Regions from separate parts of the Citrobacter sp. Cm046 genome, predicted to be linked through region 1. Evidence: predicted binding sites of a transcription regulator. Region 1 holds the regulator's gene; the other holds the start of a gene.
What was found. The regulator Fur, encoded in region 1, represses iron uptake genes when iron is present. The targets are predictions, from matches to a motif close to ATAATAATGAGAACNACTATCAA.

Region 1 (10,796 bases):
GCACACCACTATCCATACCCGTTTTCCGCCGGAGCCAAATGGCTATCTGCACATTGGCCACGCGAAATCCATCTGTCTGAACTTTGGTATTGCGCAAGACTACCAGGGCCAGTGCAACCTGCGTTTTGATGATACGAACCCGGTTAAAGAAGACATCGAGTACGTTGAATCGATTAAAAATGACGTTGAATGGTTAGGTTTTCACTGGACTGGCGATATTCGCTACTCTTCGGATTACTTCGATCAACTGCACGCTTATGCGGTAGAGCTTATCAACAAAGGTTTGGCGTACGTCGACGAACTGTCTGCTGACGAAATCCGTGAATACCGCGGTACGCTGACCCAGCCGGGCAAAAACAGTCCGTTCCGCGATCGTAGCGTCGAAGAGAACCTTGAACTGTTCGAAAAAATGCGTACCGGTGGCTTTGAAGAAGGTAAAGCCTGCCTGCGTGCGAAAATCGACATGGCCTCACCGTTTATCGTTATGCGCGATCCGGTGCTGTACCGCATTAAGTTTGCCGAGCATCATCAGACCGGTAACAAGTGGTGCATCTATCCGATGTACGACTTTACCCACTGCATCAGCGATGCGCTGGAAGGTATCACGCATTCACTGTGTACGCTGGAATTCCAGGACAACCGTCGTCTGTATGACTGGGTGCTGGATAACATCACTATTCCGGTTCATCCGCGCCAGTACGAATTCTCGCGCCTGAATCTGGAATACACCGTGATGTCCAAGCGTAAGCTGAACCTGCTGGTTACCGACAAGCATGTTGAAGGCTGGGACGATCCGCGTATGCCGACTATCTCTGGTTTGCGTCGTCGTGGTTACACGGCCGCTGCTATCCGTGAGTTCTGCAAACGCATCGGCGTGACCAAGCAGGACAACACCATTGAGATAGCCTCTCTGGAATCCTGTATTCGTGAAGATCTGAACGAAAACGCTCCGCGCGCGATGGCAGTTATTGATCCAGTGAAACTGGTTATCGAAAACTATCCGCAGGGTGAAAGCGAACTGGTTACCATGCCGAACCATCCGAATAAACCGGAAATGGGCAGCCGTGAAGTGCCGTTCAGCGGTGAAATCTGGATCGATCGTGCTGACTTCCGCGAAGAAGCTAACAAGCAGTACAAGCGTCTGGTAATGGGCAAAGAAGTCCGTCTGCGTAATGCTTATGTTGTTAAAGCCGAGCGTGTAGAGAAAGATGCAGAAGGTAATATCACCACTATTTTCTGCACCTATGATGCTGATACGCTGAGCAAAGATCCGGCTGATGGGCGTAAAGTAAAAGGCGTTATTCATTGGGTTAGCGCTGCACATGCGCTGCCGATTGAAATCCGCCTGTATGACCGTTTGTTTAGCGTACCAAACCCAGGCGCCGCGGACGACTTCCTGTCCGTCATTAATCCTGAGTCACTGGTTATCAAACAGGGTTACGGCGAGCCGTCGCTGAAGTCTGCAGTTGCGAGCAAAGCGTTCCAGTTTGAACGTGAAGGTTACTTCTGCCTCGACAGCCGCTACGCAACAGCGGACAAGCTGGTATTTAACCGTACCGTTGGTCTGCGTGATACGTGGGCGAAAGCGGGCGAATAAACCGCAGCAATACATCCTTTCAAACGCCGCATTCTGCGGCGTTTTTTTTGCCAGAAAACACGTAACAACTCTGTTTGCGGAGCAAAATAATTATTATTCAGGAATGAGTTTTTCCATTTCTTATTTTTGAATCAAAACCTTGAGTGAAGAGCTTCTCTGGACTGAAACCGATTTCATCTTCATGGAAAACAAGCATTTTTTCATTTTTTCAACGCTTTTTTATTTCTCGATGAAAATGTAACAGAAAGCAATGAAATATGTGCGGTTGCTCATGTTCTTACATAATGGTTACAAAAAGAGATTGATAATTCGCGTCGCGAAAAATAGTCTATCCATTGTAGTCAATGAGGTTTTCTCAGCGCTACTTTTTTAATTTTTGTTTTTTCGCTGTTCGCTTTTAGTCGGCAGCATTTTATACGTCAAAGAGGATTAACATATGCGTACGTTTAGTGGCAAACGTAGTACGCTGGCGCTGGTTATCGCCGGTATTACAGCAATGTCGGGTTTGGTTGTCGTTCCCCAGGCGCAAGCCGAAGGTTTTTTTGATGATTCAACACTGACTGGCGGCATCTATTACTGGCAGCGTGAGCGTGACCGTAAAGATGTTACCGATGACGACAAATACAAAACCAACCTTTCTCACGCCACCTGGAACGCTAACCTCGATTTCCAGTCCGGTTATGTGGCCGATATGTTCGGCCTTGATGTGGCTGCTTTTACCGCAATTGAAATGGCGGAAAATGGCGACAGCGGGCATCCAAACGAAATTGCATTCTCGAAAAAAAATAAAGGCTATGACGAAGATTATTCCGGCGATAAGAGCGGAATAAGTCTGTATAAAGCGGCGGCGAAATTTAAGTTTGGCCCGACCTGGGCGCGCGCCGGTTATATTCAACCTACCGGGCAGACTCTGCTGGCTCCGCACTGGAGCTTTATGCCAGGGACCTATCAGGGTGCTGAAGCTGGTGCCAACTTTGACTACGGCGATGCTGGCGCGTTGAGCTTCTCCTATATGTGGGCAAACGAGTATAAAGCTCCGTGGCACACCGAAGTCGATAAATTCTATCAGGCCGATAAAAAGACTAAAGTTGATTACCTCCATTCCATCGGCGCTAAATATGATTTCAAAAATAACCTGTTGCTTGAAGCGGCATTTGGTCAGTCCGAAGGCTATGTTGATCAATACTTCGCGAAAGCCAGTTACAAATTTGATTTAGGCGGCAATCCGTTTACTACCAGCTATCAGTTCTATGGTGCGCGTGACAAGGTTGATGACCGCACCGCTAGCAACATTTATGACGGTACAGCCTGGCTGCAGGCGCTGACCTTCGGCTACAAAGTGGCGGAAGTGGTTGATCTGCGACTGGAAGGAACCTGGGTTAAAGCAGACGGGCAGCAAGGTTACTTCCTGCAGCGTATGACCCCGACGTATGCGTCTTCAAACGGTCGTCTGGATATCTGGTGGGATAACCGTTCTGACTTCAACGCCAACGGTGAAAAGGCCGTCTTCTTCGGTGCGATGTACGACCTGAAGAACTGGAACCTGCCTGGCTGGGCTGTGGGTGCATCATACGTTTACGCATGGGATGCCAAGCCATCTACCTGGCAGATCAACCCGGATGCGTACTACGACAAAAATCGTACCATCGAAGAATCATCTTACAGCCTGGATGCGGTCTACACCCTGCAGGACGGTCGTGCGAAGGGCACTATGTTTAAACTGCACTTCACCGAGTACGACAACCATTCAAACATTCCGAGCTGGGGTGGTGGTTACGGCAACATCTTCCAGGATGAGCGTGACGTGAAGTTCATCGTTATTGCTCCGTTCACCATCTTCTAATGCCAACAGCGGCGGGCCTGGTGCCTGCCGCATTGTTGAGGAGTGTGCTATGAAAAAATTGATACTCATCACCGTTATGGCATCGGGGCTGGTGGCCTGTGCACAATCACCGGCACCGAAAGAAGATAGCCGTCTTAAAGAAGCCTACAGCGCATGCATTAATACCGCGCAGGGCTCACCGGAGAAAATAGAGGCCTGCCAAAGCGTGTTAAACGTGCTGAAGAAAGAAAAGCAGCACCAGCAGTTTGCCAATGAAGAAAGTGTTCGCGTGCTGGATTACCAGCAGTGTATTCAGGCTACGCGCACGGGCAACGATCAGGCTGTCTCTGCCGATTGTGACAAGGTCTGGCAGGAAATTCGCAGCAAGAACTCGGCAAAATAAAACGCGGTTCGAACAAAACGGGCGGAGATATTTCTCCGCCCGTCTGCATTTCAGAGTTTATTGTCTGCCGGTTGATAATTTCGGCTTAAACGGACAAACAGCATTGCCGTGGCGGAGAGCCCGCAAAGTGCTGCACACATCAGCCACCATCCAGGTGAACTTTTATCTCCTGTTAACTGAACCAACGCCGTTGATATTACTGGCGTCAGACCGCCAAAAATAGCAGTGGCAAGACTGAAAGCCAGTGAAAAACCCACTGTACGTACATAAACAGGCATCACCTCAGTGAGCGCTGCAACCATTGCCCCGTTGTACATGCCAAAAAAGAACGAGAACCAAAGCAGTACCAACGTCATACGGGTGAAATCTGGCGCGGCAGTCAGCCAGTGCATTACAGGCCAGGTGGTGATCAATGCGAGCACGGTAATACCCATCAGCACCGGACGACGGCCAATTCGGTCTGAAATTGCACCTCCAATTGGCAGCCAGATAAAGTTAGAAATACCGACCAGCATGGTGACAATAAGGCTGTCGCGGGCGCTGAGGTGTAGCACGGCTCTGCCGTAGGTCGGGGTATAAACGGTGATAAAGTAAAATGTGGTAGTGGTCATTGCCACCAGCAGCGTACCCGCTGTGATGAGACGCCAATTTTTGATGATAGTGGTGAAAATTTCCCTGGTGTCGGGACGGTGCGTGCGTTGTAAAAATGCGTCAGTCTCCTGAAGCGAGCGGCGGAGAACGAAAATCAAAGGAATAATCATGCAACCAATAAAAAATGGAATGCGCCATCCCCATTCAGAGATCTCATCGTGCGCCAGCGTGGCGTTCAGACCGTAACCAATCAGAGCCGCCACCACAATGGCAACCTGTTGACTGGCAGACTGCCAACTGGTGTAGAAGCCTTTATTCCCCGGTGTGGCAATTTCAGAAAGATAAACAGAGACGCCTCCTAACTCCACACCAGCAGAGAATCCCTGTAATAATCGTCCCAGTAATACCAGCGCAGGGGCCAACAGACCGATACTTTGATAGCCGGGAACCAGGGCAATTAGCAGGGTACCGCAACCCATAATCGCGAGCGTCACCATCAGCCCTTTACGGCGACCAATTCTGTCTATGTAAGCTCCCAGTACAATTGCACCAACAGGTCGCATTAAGAAGCCTGAACCGAAAACGGCAAAGGTCAGCATCAGGCCAGCAAATTCACTCTCTGCGGGAAAGAACGTTTTTGCAATATAGGTGGCGTAAAAACCGAACAGAAAAAAGTCGAACTGTTCGAGGAAATTACCGCTGGTTACCCGCAGTATTGCGCCGAAAGTACCAGCGCGCGATGGTTGTTGTGTCATTGGGTTTGCTCTCCATTGTCTTTATCTTGTTTTTATAGAGGTAAGAGTGTGTGGGTTAGTCGCCTGCGACTCCCGCCTGTTTTCCGCGCTGTCTTTCTATTGCCCACTTGAGTAAGGAAGCGCAGCGGTAAAATCCGTGGGCAAATTTTCCGTAAGGAATGGTCAGAAAGAGTGCCATGACCACGCCGAGATGAATGGCCAGCAGAATAGCCATCCAGGAGGTGTCTCTACCTGCCAGCAACGCTAAACCAGTCAGGCTGGTCAGTAGCAGCAGCAAAATAAAACCGCGATCCATTGGTTTTTGCCGCGCGTCACCATGTAGCGGTGAGCGCTTAAGATTCAGCCATAACAAGCCAGCAGGGCCTACAACTAAACCAATACCGCCCAAGGTGCCAAGGATCACTGGAAGACTAAAGAACGGGTAGGGTGCTTCTATACCTGCGAAGTAGTGATAGCCCGTCGCTACGATGGTGGCGGCAAAGCAGAGCATAAAACCGTAGAAGGTGAAGTGATGGAAACGGCGACGCATCAGAGTGAAGGCATCATCCGCTTCGTTACAACCTTTGCCGTGCCCACCGTCGAGATATTTCAACGTCAGCGCATTGTGTGAGGCTTCAGCAATTTCCGCGGAACGCGGCATACCCGGGGAGATCTCTCGCCAGAAGCGGATCACGCCTGCCATAAGCAAACCTATTGCCAGGATAAAAACAGAGCCAAACATCCATGCCAGCAGGTTATGCGGAAAAATTTGATAGAAATCCCCGGCCAGTGGAGGATGGAATAATGAACCCTTTAAACCCATGGCGAGGAGCAGAAACACGATAAGGCCGAAAACCAGCGACAGCGTCGTGGTTACGCCTGCCCGATGATAAAGCGCGCCAAAGGCCGCGGGTTGGGCGTAGTGCTGATAGGTTTCCAGCCGTACTTCCGCCATCGCTTTCGGTACATTGAGAGCAAATTCATGGGGCGGAGCATATTGGCAGGAGTGCAGACAAGCACCACAGTTATGGCACAAGTTTGCCAGATAGTTTATATCCGCTTTACCAAATTCCAGGCGCTGAGTCATCGCCGGAAAAACTGCGCAAAAACCTTCGCAATAGCGGCAGGCATTACAGACCTGCATCACACGTTCAACCTCTGCTTCCGGCTCGGTGAGAATTTGCGCTTCAATGATCAATTTCTCAAGCTGCTTCATGATGAGCCTCCTTTTGTGCAGCCAGGGCGGCCTCTTTTCCGGCAATACAGCCAAAAGTTGTGCCGATAGACATTCCTACACCAGCGGTATAGCCTTTACCCAGCACGTTGCCCGCCATCATCTCTCCGGCAACGAACAGGTTGCGGCTTGGCTGTCCGGCAAAGTGTACTGCGGCATGTTCGTCCACTTTCAGCCCCAGATAGGTGAAGGTGATCCCCGGGCGTAAGGCATAGCCATAGTAAGGTGGCGTATCTAATGGTCGTGCCCAGTGTGTTTTCGCCGGTGTCAGACCTTGTGTTGCGCAGTTATCCAGCGTGGTGTGATCGAATTGCCCAGGCAGGCAGGCGCTGTTGTACTGCATGATGGTGTGGGTAAAGCGTTCGACATCCAGTCCCAACTGGCGAGCAAGCTCTGTCAGCGTATTGGCCTGTGCGCCAGGAAAGACCGGAGGCATGAAGTGGCCGATCGCTTTACTGTCGATAATGGAGTAGCCAATTTGTCCGGGCTGATGGGCAACCAGCCGTCCCCAGATAGCGTAACGTTTTGGCCAGAAATCTTCGCCTTCATCATAAAAACGTTCAGCATCACGATTTACCACTATGCCCAGCGAGACACAGTCCACACGGGTGCAAATTCCGCCATCGTATAATGGTGCTCTGGCGTCAATCGCCACGCAGTGTGACTGGGAGGGATCGCCGACAATGTCCGCCCCGGCATCGATCATAAATTTAAGCAGTACGCCCTGGTTAAAGCGTGTGCCGCGAATAAGAAAGTTATCCGCAGGCCACTCGCCGCGGGCATTCTTGCCCCACGCCTCCCGCAGCCATTCGCGGTTAGATTCAAACCCCCCGGCGGCAAGCACGCAGGACTTAGCCACAATGCGCTCTTTGCCTGCCAGTGCCGCTACGAACTCGCCATTATGCAGTTCTAGCGCCTGGACCGGTGTGTTATAGCGAATTTGCACGCCCAGCTTTTCTGCGCTGCGATAATAGGCATTCACGAGAGCTTTTCCGCCGCCCATAAAGAAGGCGTTAGTGCGCGCCACATGCAAAGCACCGGAAAGAGGGGGTTGAAAATTAACGCCGTGCTGGCGCATCCAGTCGCGACATTGCGAAGAGGTACGTATCACCAACCGCGCCAGTGCTTCGTTGGTATTTCCTTCAGTTACACGCCAGAGATCCTGCCAGAACTCCTCTTCTGGATAGCTCTCTACCAGGACATCCTGTGGGGCATCATGCATACAGCGTAAATTACGCGTGTGTTGGGAATTCCCTCCGCGCCATTCTCGGGGGGCTGCTTCGAGCAGTAATACAGAAGCCCCTTGCTCCCGGGCGGTTAAGGCAGCACATAATGCGGCATTGCCGCCGCCAATCACCAGAACATCAACCATCGTATACTCCATTACCATTTAACTAATTGTTAAATTTGTAATTAAAATGTATACGTGTAAGTTGTGTGGGCGCTACGCTGTGATGCTAAATAGCCCTTTAGTTATTGTAAAGAATTGCGCCTGGCCAGCTTCCTGCTTCCACCAGTTGACACATCACTTTGGTCAGTATCACGCGGGCAGCGAGACCTGCGGGGGTAAGTTCATCATCAGAAAGGCTGACAAGAAAATTAGGGCGGCTAAGTATTGGATTATGGACGCCGATCACTCTTAGCGTCTCTTTATCGAGATGCGAAATCGCCGCGCCGGGTTGTAATGTGGCACCGATTCCACTGCGAACGGCGCTCATCAACAGCGTCAGACCATCAATTTCTGTAGTGATCTCAATGTTCAGAGCATGTTCCTGGCAGATAGCATCCAGTCTGCCGCGCAGGCCGTGACCCGGGCTTGGCATTATCAATGGAATATTAACCAGCTGGGCAGGGGCGATATTGTCATCCGTAATATCATCCAGTAAAGCATGGGTGCCAATCAAAAATAGCCGTTCTTCGAGAATCGGTCTGGCGCTCCAGCGCAGGATTTTTTCCTTTTGAAACACCACTGCTAAATCAATTTGGCGGGTATTAATCATCCGCTCCAGGTTACCGGAGAGGCTTTCCACCACATGCAGGCGGACATCTGCATAGTTTTCCCGCATTGCATTAATGAAAGGCACACCGAGCACGGATGCGGTACTGGGAGCCATTCCGACGCTGACGTGACCGGAAAGCCGGGCCTCTCGAGCCGCGAGGATCGCATCGTCTGCGTGACGTAATGCCAGTTGTGCCTGGGAGTAAAAAGCCAGTCCGGCGCTGGTGGGCGTCACGCCACGAGAGGTTCGTTGCAGCAGGCGAATAGCGAGTTCGTTTTCCAGCCGGGTCATTTGCTGGCTGAGAGCCGAAACACCAATATTGAGATCGAGCGCCGCGCTGCCCATACTGCCGGTTTCTACAATACGAACATAATAGCGTAGCTGGCGAAGCTCCATTTCGGCTCTCCGATGAGGTAGGGTGAATTTTACATTAAAGCTGCATTGACTCGAAAGGAAGAGGCCCCCGGCCAGGTTTAGCTTATAAAAAAAGCCAACCGCAGGGTTGGCTTTTCAGAAAACATCATATTATTTGGCGTCGTGCGCATGCTCATCTTCGCGGCAATCGCCTTCAGCGCAGTGACCGTACAGATAGAGGCTATGGTTGGTTAAGCGAATACCATGTTTAGCCGCAATCTCACGCTGACGCGCTTCGATGGAATCATCGCTAAATTCGACCACTTTGCCACAGTCGAGGCAAATCAGGTGATCGTGATGATGCTGTTGGGTTAATTCGAAGACGGATTTGCCACCTTCAAAATTATGGCGGGTTACGATACCGGCATCATCAAATTGGTTCAGCACGCGATACACGGTCGCCAGACCAATCTCTTCACCCATGTCTATCAGGCGTTTGTATAAGTCTTCCGCACTGACGTGATGGTTATCCGGTTCCTGAAGAACTTCCAGAATTTTTAAACGAGGAAGCGTTACTTTCAGGCCAGCCTTCTTTAATGCGGTATTATTGTCAGTCATGCGGAATCTGTCCTGTAGCTAAGCGGTTCACTTCATTAACAGAAGTGACAGAAATTGCACTTGAGATAATGCGTATCATTATAGAACTGCCATGTCTAAATGAAAACAGCAAGTCTCTGGCAAATATTGTTAATCAAAACGTGGTATCGCCGACAAACACTCTGTGCAATACCCGATTGGCATCCAGCCATTGTACAGGGTCAGGCGAGAAAGTTACAAATTTGTAGCAATTATTTTGATTGGTTTTATCTATTGATGCGGCGTAGATACGTTTCTACGCCGCATGAAATCAGGCGTTAATGATTTCGTCGAGATGCAGTTCTTCAGAAATCTGTTTAACCCATTTTTCTACGCGTTCAGCGGTCAGCTCAGGCTGGCGATCTTCATCAATAGCCAGACCGACAAAGTGGTCATCATCAGCCAGGCCTTTAGACGCTTCAAAGTGATAACCCGCCGTTGGCCAGTGACCGACGATGGTTGCGCCGCGTGGTTCGATGATGTCGCGGATGGTACCTAACGCATCACAGAAATATTCTGCGTAGTCTTCCTGGTCGCCGCAGCCAAACAGCGCAACCAGTTTACCGTTAAAATCAATGTCTTCGAGAGTAGGGAAGAAGTCGTCCCAGTCACACTGCGCTTCACCGTAATACCAGGTTGGGATACCGAGCAGAAGAATGTCATACCCTTCCAGGTCTTCTTTGCTGCTTTTTGCAATGTCATGTACATCGGCAATGTCTTTACCAAGCTGTTTTTGAATCATTTTTGCGATGTTTTCGGTGTTACCGGTGTCGCTGCCGAAAAAGATGCCAGTGATTGCCATGAGTAAAATAACCTCTTGAAACTTATTGAAATGGTGGTGGCGCAATGCCCACGGATAAGGGCAATCATAGCAGAACAGTCAGGCATGCGGAAACAGCAAACACGCGGGACTGCACTCTGTGCTACACGATTTATGATTTAGAGCAGAAATTCAGACTATGCCTGACCACGCAACGTGGTGAGTTGGTTCATCAGCATCTCTTCGATGAGTTCACTGCGACTCATGTTACGTGCGTCCGCCAGCTCGTTCAGAGCGTCAACGGCGTCGGCATTCAGTTTCAGTTCGACACGCTTAAGCCCGCGAACTTTGTCGCGTTTAAGCTGATTACGTTTATTAATACGTAACTGTTCATCACGCGAAAGCGGATTGGTTTTGGGTCGTCCCGGGCGACGCTCCTGCGCGAACAGATCTAATGTCGTACGGTCCGTTTGTTCTTTGGCCATGATCTTGGTGACTTCGGGGAAACAATCAGCCAGGCGTCTGCCCGGATGGATAGCGCGCCATCATACATCAGCAGGGGGGGCGCGCCAACGCCCACGCACGTAATCGCGCGCGGACGCTGAGTTTTTAATCAGTTGGCCTTGTCCGTCAGATAACGACGGATGGCGCGTAGGACCGCATCT
Region 2 (10,796 bases), on a different contig from region 1:
GATCCTGATCAACGAGCACACATGCGTCCTGTTCAAAACAGGAGCTAATACGGTAGCTCTGCCCTTTGACAAACACCCAGAACGCCTCGTCTGGCTTCTTGCTGCCCGGCGCGATCATCACCTTTGGAGCTAGCTGTGTCGCGGTCAGAGTCTTAATCGGATCGCGCTCTCCCTGTAGAAGTGAGTTTAAGTCACGCCTGCGCTTACTATCCTTGTTGAACGCCTCATCATTGCGTAATGCCTCCAACGCTGCCCGTCCCGGTTTTCCGCTACGATCCAGCATATACAGACTGACCTGATCCGGCGTATTTTTACCACTGTAGTAGCGTGCCATATGACTGTTGACGCTAATGCGCCATGCGTCGAGTACGGGCGACGTCAACAGAATCAACAGCCCCAGGGCCAGTAATGAAACACCAAGGATAACCTTTCCCTGAATTTCAAGTGGGTTACGGCCACGACATAATATGCTCGCCAGATAGCCAAGCGACCAGGTCAGCAGCACAACGACAACCAGCACACCATGCAAGCGCTCAGGCGTCCAGCCATATTGGTGAATGCGCACCCATAGTGCCCAACCGGCAATCAGCATATAAATGGGGGCGACAACGAGTGAGAATTTGATCAGATAGCGTAACGCGCCAGGATAGGGTAACGCCTCTTTTTGCGGCTCGCGCACAATGGCCATCAACAGCAGGAGGATCAGCGTCAACGTGGACATCAAGCCAGCCGCCGACACCCGCTGTGAAATCGCCTCCAGCCCGGTGAAAGGCACGGTCAGCATAAACATCAGCGCTAACAGCGCAACCAGCGGTAAAAGACCCGTAGCGATAAATGTCAGTAACTTTTGAACGGCAGCCACCAAACGCGACTGCGTACGTGCCAGAACTACCGCCAGTGCGGTAATCAAGCTAAATGCCACATAACCGAACCAATCGGTCTCAAAGAAAAGCGTCTTAAAGAAGGTAATATCGACGAGCTTAAACATCTCACTCCACAGCAGGAGCACCAGCCAGAACAAGCCGTTAGTGACAAAGACAATCAGCAGCGTCAGCGTGTTAAGCCAAAAGCAGGTATAAAACTGAGAATAGCGAGACTGATCGGTACGCGCGTGGAGTTGGTATTGAATCCAGGGCAGTGCCAGCATTGCCATGAGAAGTAAGCGCCAGCCGTAAACGAAAAAAACGTCTTCCTGTCTCCACCGATTACTGCCCCCGACGTTCCATTTCAGCCAAACGCTCATCGCCAGCACAACAACGAAGATCAGTGCCATCCAGCACCACAGCGCACGCTGCCTGAAAGAAACGACAGTAAGCAGAAGTGCCGAAGTCAGCGCAACCGTTACGGGCATCCCATAGAACAGCCAGTCGCTGTTATGAGGTATGAGGTATGTCATCAGCAGATAACACAACACGCCTTGCAGCAGGCCGACTAACATCATGCCCCAACGAGTCGTAGGTGAAAGTTCAACACTATCCATATCGTTATCCTGACTGGAGAGAAAGGCTAATTATCGCATCATCTTCACAATTCGTTGCACCAACATGCCGCTTTCAGTCCACAACTGCGCGAAGTGAATCGATATTTCTCATGTTTTAGTTACGTTATTTTCTTACATGAATGCGATTACACTCACAACATTCCCGCCAAATACACTCTCCATTAACGTTTTAAGAACATTTTCCACAACAAAAAAGGGTTTCCTGCCATAATATCCGCCTCTTTGTGACAGGAGTCGCAGCGTATTCGGTCGCCCGTGATTTTGCCCGGATACGTAAATCTATGAGCCTTGTCGCGGTTAGCAACCCCTAAAAAACCTTACTATTCCAGGTAATACATATTGGCTAAGGAGCAGTGAAATGCGTGTGAACACCAGTTTAACCCCGCAAGATCTCAAGGCTTATGGTATCAATGACGTTCAGGATATCGTTTACAATCCAAGCTACGACCTGTTGTACCAGGAAGAACTTGATCCAAACCTGGAAGGTTACGAGCGTGGCGTATTAACTAACCTGGGCGCCGTTGCAGTTGATACCGGTATCTTTACCGGGCGTTCGCCGAAGGATAAGTACATTGTCCGCGACGACACCACGCGTGACACGCTGTGGTGGTCCGACAAAGGTAAAGGCAAGAACGACAACAAACCGCTCTCCCAGGAAACCTGGCAGCATCTGAAAGGGTTAGTCACCCAACAACTTTCTGGCAAGCGCCTGTTTATCGTTGATGCGTTCTGCGGTGCCAACGCAGATACCCGTCTTTCCGTGCGCTTCATTACCGAAGTCGCCTGGCAGGCGCATTTTGTCAAAAATATGTTCATCCGTCCGAGCGATGAAGAACTGGTTGATTTTAAACCTGATTTTATCGTAATGAACGGCGCAAAATGCACCAACCCACAATGGAAAGAGCAGGGTCTGAACTCTGAAAACTTCGTTGCATTCAACCTGACTGAACGCATTCAGTTGATCGGTGGCACCTGGTACGGCGGCGAGATGAAGAAAGGTATGTTCTCCGTCATGAACTACCTGCTGCCGCTGAAGGGTATTGCATCCATGCACTGCTCTGCGAACGTAGGCGAAAAAGGTGATGTGGCGGTCTTCTTTGGCCTCTCAGGTACCGGTAAAACCACCCTGTCCACCGACCCGAAACGCCGCCTGATTGGCGACGATGAGCACGGTTGGGATGACGATGGTGTATTTAACTTTGAAGGCGGCTGCTACGCGAAGACTATCAAGCTGTCTAAAGATGCCGAGCCGGAAATCTACAATGCAATCCGCCGTGATGCGCTGCTGGAAAACGTCACCGTTCGTGAAGACGGTTCTATCGATTTCGACGACGGTTCTAAAACCGAGAATACCCGTGTTTCCTACCCGATTTATCACATCGACAATATCGTTAAGCCGGTGTCAAAAGCGGGCCATGCCACCAAGGTAATCTTCCTGACCGCCGATGCGTTTGGTGTTCTGCCGCCAGTCTCTCGCCTGACAGCAGATCAAACTCAGTACCACTTCCTCTCAGGCTTTACCGCTAAACTGGCCGGTACCGAGCGTGGTGTGACTGAACCGACCCCAACCTTCTCTGCCTGCTTCGGTGCGGCATTCCTGTCACTGCACCCAACCCAGTATGCAGAAGTTCTGGTGAAACGTATGCAGGCCGCAGGCGCACAGGCTTATCTGGTGAATACCGGCTGGAACGGCACCGGCAAGCGTATCTCAATTAAAGATACTCGCGCCATTATCGACGCCATTCTGAACGGTTCGCTGGATGATGCGGAAACGTTCAGTCTGCCGATGTTTGACCTGGCGATCCCAACGGAACTGCCGGGCGTGGATACGCGTATTCTCGATCCGCGTAATACCTACGCATCACCAGAGCAATGGCAGGAAAAAGCCAATGCATTGGCGAAACTGTTTATCGAAAACTTTGAGAAGTACACCGATACACCAGCTGGTGCAGCATTGGTTAGCGCAGGTCCGAAACTGTAAATTGACGTGCCGGAAGGTGGGTATCCTTCCGGTCAACAGAAATGACCGAGACAAAAAGGGAGGCATCGCGCCTCCCTTTTTTATACGTCTTTAGTTGCACCCTGTACGCGGGTGAAAGGAACCGGAAGCCAGGCGCGAATCGACAATCCCCCGCGCTCACTGGTACCAATTTCCAGCATACCGTTATGGTTATCAATAATACGCTGTACGATAGCCAGACCCAGACCGGTACCACTGGTGCTACGCGCGCTGTCGCCGCGGACAAACGGCTGGAACAGATGTTTGCGTTGCTCCGGCTTGATACCCGGACCATCATCTTCCACCTGGAACCAGGCGCGATGTGGCTCCGTTCCGCTGCTGACCTTAATCCAGCCATTACCATAGCGGGCTGCGTTAACCACCATATTGGCGACCGCACGTTTAATCGACAGTGGATGCATCTTCACCTGAATAACGCCAGGCTGCAGTGCGGTGTCAATTTCACGCTCATAACCACTTTCCGCCGCAACCACTTCCCCCAGCACGGAGTTCAGATCCGCCATCTCCATTGGCATCTCCTGACCCGTCCGCAGGTAATCGATGAACTGCTCGATAATGGCGTTACACTCTTCAATATCCTTATTGATGGACTCCGCAAGATAACCATCTTCTTCGCCCATCATTTCCGTCGCCAGACGAATACGCGTCAGCGGCGTACGCAGATCGTGGCTGACTCCCGCCATCAGCAGGGTTCGGTCATCGGCTAGTTGCTTAACGCCCGCCGCCATATGGTTGAAAGCACGGGTAACGGAACGCACCTCTGAAGCGCCATACTCTCGCAGCGGCGGTGGGATAATACCTTTCCCCACCTGCAATGCCGCATGCTCAAGATCTACCAGCGGTCGGTTCTGGATACGAATAAACAGCCACGCCCCCCCGATAGCCAGCAGCATAATCGCCAACGTATAGCGGAACAGCGGTGAGAAATCGCCTTGATGGATTTCCGTCAGTGGTACGCGCACCCAGATATTAGGCGACAGCCAGGTTTTCAGCCAGACAACAGGCGAGCTTTTGTTGACCTCAACGCGAACTTCCGTCGGGCCACCGAGCTGTTGCGCCATCTGATGGCTTAAGAATTCATAGTGTTGCGCCCAACGCAGTCCAGCTTCTTCAGCGGCTTCGTTGGAATAGAGGGAAATTCCCAGCTCACGGTAAATTTCCCGGCGGAATGCGGGAGGCACAACCAGCTGTGTACCGTCCTCCAGTTGCAGTTTATCGGTCATCAGCATACGAACTTCGTAGGCCAGGACCTTATTAAACTGCTGGAGGCTCGGCAGGATCGCGAAGTTCAGCACCACCAGATAAGTCGTCACCAGGCTTGCAAAAAGCAAGGTGACGATGAGCAATAATGTGCGAGCAAACGAACTTCGTGGCGAGAAGCGCATTCGCCTCATGCTTTAGAACCGTCCGGGACAAAGACGTAGCCCAGACCCCATACGGTCTGAATGTAACGCGGATGTGCTGGATCCTCTTCCACCATGCGACGCAGACGAGAAATCTGCACGTCAATGGAACGCTCCATCGCGGAATACTCGCGACCACGGGCAAGATTCATCAGCTTATCGCGAGACAGCGGTTCACGCGGGTGACTGACCAGCGCTTTCAGCACCGCAAATTCACCGCTGGTCAGCGGCATAGGCTCATCTTCGCGGAACATTTCGCGAGTACCGAGGTTAAGTTTGAACTTACCGAAAGCAATTACCGCTTCTTCCTGAGAAGGCGCGCCCGGTAGCTCATTCGCCTGACGACGCAGCACAGCGCGAATACGCGCCAGCAGTTCACGCGGGTTAAACGGTTTAGGGATGTAGTCGTCAGCACCGATTTCCAGCCCGACGATACGGTCAACTTCTTCGCCCTTCGCCGTCACCATAATGATGGGCATCGGGTTACTCTGACTGCGCAGGCGGCGGCAAATTGACAGGCCATCTTCACCAGGAAGCATTAGATCCAGTACCATAAGGTGGAAGGATTCACGGGTTAGCAGACGATCCATCTGCTCAGCGTTTGCGACGCTTCGAACCTGGAAGCCCTGCTCAGTCAGATAACGCTCCAGCAGCGCACGCAGGCGCATGTCGTCATCGACCACCAGAATCTTATAGTTCTCTTGCATTGTTTTATACTCCCAAAGGTTCGCAACAATTGTAAGTGTGTATTCTTAAGAAAGCTTACGAGAGTAACCAGTGAATTCTGGTATGAATTCCAGGCTAAATTGTTACAAAGCATATTAAACAGCAGCTTAAGTATACAATGTTTCTCGCAATACATTATTTATTCTGTTGATATGCTCACGTAATACTAATTGTGCGCATCATCACAGAGTCGAAGGTAAAACAATAAGATGAAAACGCCCCTGATAACCCGTGAAGGGTATGAAAAACTCAAACAAGAGCTGAATTATCTCTGGCGTGAAGAGCGCCCGGAAGTCACCAAAAAAGTCACCTGGGCCGCAAGTCTGGGCGACCGCAGCGAAAATGCTGACTACCAGTATAATAAAAAGCGCCTGCGAGAGATCGACAGGCGTGTCCGTTATTTGACGAAGTGCATGGAGAATCTGAAAATAGTCGATTACTCCCCACAGCAGGAGGGCAAAGTATTCTTTGGCGCGTGGGTTGAGATTGAAAATGATGATGGCGATACCCGCAAATTCCGCATTGTCGGATACGATGAAATTTTTGGTCGTAAGGATTACATCTCTATCGACTCACCGATGGCGCGAGCACTGCTGAAAAAAGAGGTGGGCGATCTCGCGGTGGTGAACACACCTGCCGGGGAAGCCAGCTGGTACGTTAACGAGATTGAATACGTTAAATAAGCCTGGAACATTCCGAGAGAATCGGTTCTCGGCTGGCATTTTGGCGTGTCAGTCCGTATAACTATCCCCTGATTTTTGATCCTAAAGATGAAACTAAATCCATGATGAATGATTCGTTCTGCCGCATTATCGCGGGTGAAATTCAGGCTCGCGCCGAACAGGTAGAAGCTGCCGTTCGCCTGCTTGACGAAGGGAACACCGTGCCGTTTATCGCACGTTATCGTAAGGAAATCACCGGCGGTCTGGATGACACGCAGTTGCGTAACCTGGAAAGCCGTCTGGGTTATTTACGTGAACTGGAAGACCGCCGTCAGGCCATTCTCAAATCTATCAGCGAGCAAGGCAAACTGACCGACGACCTGGCGAAAGCGATCAACGGCACGTTAAGTAAGACCGAACTCGAAGACCTCTATCTGCCGTACAAACCAAAACGCCGCACCCGCGGACAAATCGCCATTGAAGCCGGACTTGAGCCGTTGGCTGATCTGCTGTGGAACGAACCTTCCCACGATCCAGAAACCACAGCGGCACAATACATCAACGCCGACAACGGCGTAGCGGATACTAAAGCCGCACTCGACGGCGCACGTTACATCCTGATGGAACGTTTTGCTGAAGACGCTGCGCTGCTGGCAAAAGTGCGTGATTACCTGTGGAAGAATGCGCATCTGGTTTCCACCGTAGTGAGCGGTAAAGAAGAGGAAGGCGCAAAATTCCGTGATTACTTCGATCACCATGAACCGATTTCCAGCGTCCCTTCTCACCGCGCACTGGCAATGTTCCGTGGCCGTAACGAAGGCGTGCTACAGCTTTCATTGAATGCCGATCCGCAATTCGATGAGCCGCCAAAAGAGAGTCACGGTGAGCAGATAATTCAGGATCACCTTGGCCTGCGACTGAACAACGCACCAGCAGACAGCTGGCGAAAAGGCGTCGTCAGTTGGACATGGCGCATCAAAGTGCTGATGCATCTTGAGACTGAACTTATGGGGACCGTGCGCGAGCGTGCGGAAGATGAGGCGATTAACGTCTTTGCCCGAAACCTGCACGATCTGTTGATGGCTGCTCCGGCAGGCCTGCGTGCTACGATGGGTCTCGATCCCGGCCTGCGTACCGGCGTTAAGGTTGCGGTCGTCGACGGCACCGGCAAACTGGTTGCTACCGACACCATTTATCCACATACCGGTCAGGCAGCCAAAGCCGCCGTTGCCGTTGCTGCGCTGTGTGAAAAATACAACGTTGAACTGGTAGCGATTGGTAACGGCACCGCGTCCCGCGAAACCGAACGCTTCTTCCTGGATGTGCAAAAACAGTTCCCGAAAGTCACCGCGCAAAAAGTGATCGTCAGCGAAGCCGGGGCATCGGTCTACTCCGCTTCCGAACTGGCCGCACAGGAGTTTCCTGATCTCGACGTCTCACTGCGCGGTGCGGTCTCTATCGCCCGTCGTCTGCAGGATCCACTGGCTGAGTTGGTGAAAATCGATCCGAAATCGATCGGTGTCGGTCAGTATCAACACGACGTTAGCCAGACACAGCTTGCCCGTAAGCTGGATGCGGTGGTGGAAGACTGCGTAAACGCCGTCGGCGTAGACCTGAACACCGCCTCCGTCCCGCTGTTAACGCGTGTCGCGGGCCTGACCCGGATGATGGCGCAAAATATTGTTGCCTGGCGTGATGAGAACGGTCAGTTCCAGAATCGTCAGCAGCTACTAAAAGTCAGCCGACTGGGGCCAAAAGCGTTTGAACAGTGTGCGGGCTTTCTGCGCATCAACCACGGCGATAACCCGCTGGATGCCTCGACCGTGCACCCGGAAGCCTATCCGATCGTAGAACGTATTCTGGCTGCGACCGAGCAGTCACTGCGTGACCTGATGGGCAACAGCAATGAACTGCGTAACCTGAAGGCATCTGACTTTACCGACGAACGTTTCGGGGTGCCGACCGTCACCGACATCATCAAAGAGCTGGAAAAACCGGGCCGAGATCCGCGTCCGGAGTTCAAAACCGCACAGTTTGCTGATGGCGTGGAAACCATGAATGACCTGCTGCCAGGAATGATTCTGGAAGGCGCAGTCACCAACGTCACTAACTTCGGTGCGTTTGTTGATATCGGCGTTCACCAGGACGGTCTGGTACATATCTCCTCTCTGTCGAATAAGTTCGTCGAAGATCCACACACCGTGGTGAAAGCGGGAGACATTGTGAAGGTGAAAGTGCTGGAAGTGGATCTACCACGCAAGCGTATCGCCCTGACCATGCGTCTGGACGAACAGCCAGGTGAAACCAACGCCCGTCGCGGCGGCGGTAGCAACGATCGCGCTCAGGGCAATCGCCCGACAGCGGCAGCTAAAGCGGCAAAACCGCGCGGGCGTGATACACAGCCTGCCGGCAACAGCGCCATGATGGATGCCCTGGCGGCGGCGATGGGTAAGAAACGCTGACAGAATGCCGGGGGGCACTTGTGCTCCTCCGGCTATATCATTTCGATTAACAATTAAATAATACAAATTGAAGCGGTTATTTAATTAGCCGAGGACTAACCGCACAATTAATTTTCACATCGTTAACAGATGAAACCTTAATTAAACATTAAAAAATCAATAATTGCCGAATTAAATTAACGGTCTCAAACCAGATTAAATGTTGAGGCATATCAAAATTGACTCAAATTATTATCCAATTCTACATTCCGTCACACTTATTCTATTGATGATAAAAACCATTCTCATTATCATTGCATTGTTGATTATTTACTCTTTCCTCCGTTAGCTAATCATCTGGTCTCATGCCGCCCTGCAGCCCCATGAGGTAATCATCCAGTTAGCGAGATATAAGTAGGTCCCTATGCAATTCACTCCAGACACTGCGTGGAAAATTACCGGTTTTTCTCGTGAAATCAGTCCGGCGTACCGTCAGAAGTTATTGTCACTCGGCATGCTACCAGGCTCATCATTCAACGTGGTACGTGTCGCACCTTTGGGCGATCCTATCCACATTGAAACTCGCCGCGTAAGTCTGGTATTGCGTAAAAAAGATCTGGCGTTATTAGAAGTGGAAGCGGTTTCCTGTTAATACAGTGAGTCAATAAAAATGAAAAAACTAACCATTGGTTTAATTGGTAATCCTAATTCCGGCAAGACAACTTTATTCAATCAGCTCACCGGCGCGCGTCAGCGTGTAGGCAACTGGGCTGGAGTCACCGTTGAGCGTAAAGAAGGTCATTTTGCGACGACGGACCATCAGGTCACACTGGTGGATTTACCAGGTACGTATTCACTGACAACGATCTCATCCCAGACCTCCCTCGATGAGCAAATTGCCTGTCACTATATTTTAAGCGGCGACGCCGACTTGCTTATCAACGTCGTCGATGCCTCAAACCTTGAGCGCAACCTCTACCTGACGCTGCAACTGCTCGAACTGGGTATCCCCTGTATCGTCGCGCTTAACATGCTGGACATTGCTGAGAAGCAGCAAATCCGTATTGATATCGACGCGCTTTCCGCCCGTCTTGGCTGCCCAGTGGTTCCACTGGTTTCTACGCGTGGACGTGGGATTGAAGCGCTGAAGCTGGCGATCGATCGTTATAAAGAGAACGACGCCGTCGAGTTGGTCCATTATGCTCAGCCACTGCTACGTGAAGCAGATTCTCTGGCTGACGCAATGACCGAAGAGATGCCGCTACAACAACGTCGCTGGCTTGGCCTGCAAATGCTGGAAGGCGATATCTACAGCCGCGCCTACGCGGGCGATGCTGCGCAAAATCTGGATGGTGCAATTGCCCGTCTGAGTGAAACGATGGACGATCCCGCGCTGCACATTGCCGATGCGCGATACCAGTGCATTGCCGCGATCTGCGATACCGTCAGCAACACGCTAACCGCCGAGCCAAGCCGCTTCACCACCGCTGTCGATAAAATCGTCCTCAACCGCTTCCTCGGTCTGCCAATATTCCTGTTCGTGATGTACCTGATGTTCCTGCTCGCCATTAACATCGGTGGCGCGCTGCAGCCGTTATTTGACGTCGGTTCAGTGGCACTCTTTATCCATGGTATTCAATGGATTGGTTACACGCTGCACTTCCCGGACTGGCTGACCATCTTCCTGGCGCAGGGTCTTGGCGGCGGGATTAACACCGTTCTGCCACTGGTCCCTCAAATCGGTATGATGTACCTGTTCCTCTCCTTCCTCGAAGACTCCGGCTACATGGCGCGAGCCGCGTTTGTAATGGACCGTCTGATGCAGGCGCTGGGGCTACCGGGTAAATCGTTTGTCCCGCTGATTGTTGGTTTCGGCTGTAACGTACCGTCGGTGATGGGCGCACGTACACTGGATGCGCCGCGTGAACGTCTGATGACCATCATGATGGCACCGTTTATGTCCTGCGGTGCACGTCTGGCGATTTTCGCTGTGTTTGCAGCGGCATTCTTTGGTCAGAACGGTGCGCTGGCGGTCTTCTCGCT

Region 2: feoA (ferrous iron transporter A) is a predicted target of Fur. The motif match lies at 9,046-9,068, and genes of this name have one in related genera.

The regions. Positions count from the first base shown of each region.
Region 1 is NZ_JAOWGP010000027.1:9,248-20,043, forward strand. It holds gene glnS (glutamine--tRNA ligase) at 1-1,597, shown strand, start outside; gene chiP (chitoporin ChiP) at 2,034-3,440, shown strand; gene OGX98_RS01135 (ChiQ/YbfN family lipoprotein) at 3,490-3,822, shown strand; gene OGX98_RS01140 (MFS transporter) at 3,873-5,168, opposite strand; gene tcuB (tricarballylate utilization 4Fe-4S protein TcuB) at 5,224-6,363, opposite strand; gene tcuA (FAD-dependent tricarballylate dehydrogenase TcuA) at 6,350-7,753, opposite strand; gene tcuR (tricarballylate utilization LysR family transcriptional regulator TcuR) at 7,851-8,777, opposite strand; gene fur (ferric iron uptake transcriptional regulator) at 8,907-9,353, opposite strand; gene OGX98_RS01165 (ryhB-regulated fur leader peptide) at 9,346-9,432, opposite strand; gene fldA (flavodoxin FldA) at 9,643-10,173, opposite strand; gene ybfE (LexA regulated protein) at 10,329-10,616, opposite strand; gene ybfF (esterase) at 10,745-10,796, opposite strand, start outside.
Region 2 is NZ_JAOWGP010000030.1:19,807-30,602, forward strand. It holds gene OGX98_RS01825 (DUF4153 domain-containing protein) at 1-1,480, opposite strand, end outside; gene pckA (phosphoenolpyruvate carboxykinase (ATP)) at 1,860-3,482, shown strand; gene envZ (two-component system sensor histidine kinase EnvZ) at 3,563-4,915, opposite strand; gene ompR (osmolarity response regulator transcription factor OmpR) at 4,912-5,631, opposite strand; gene greB (transcription elongation factor GreB) at 5,860-6,333, shown strand; gene OGX98_RS01850 (Tex family protein) at 6,435-8,774, shown strand; gene feoA (ferrous iron transporter A) at 9,178-9,405, shown strand; gene feoB (Fe(2+) transporter permease subunit FeoB) at 9,424-10,796, shown strand, end outside.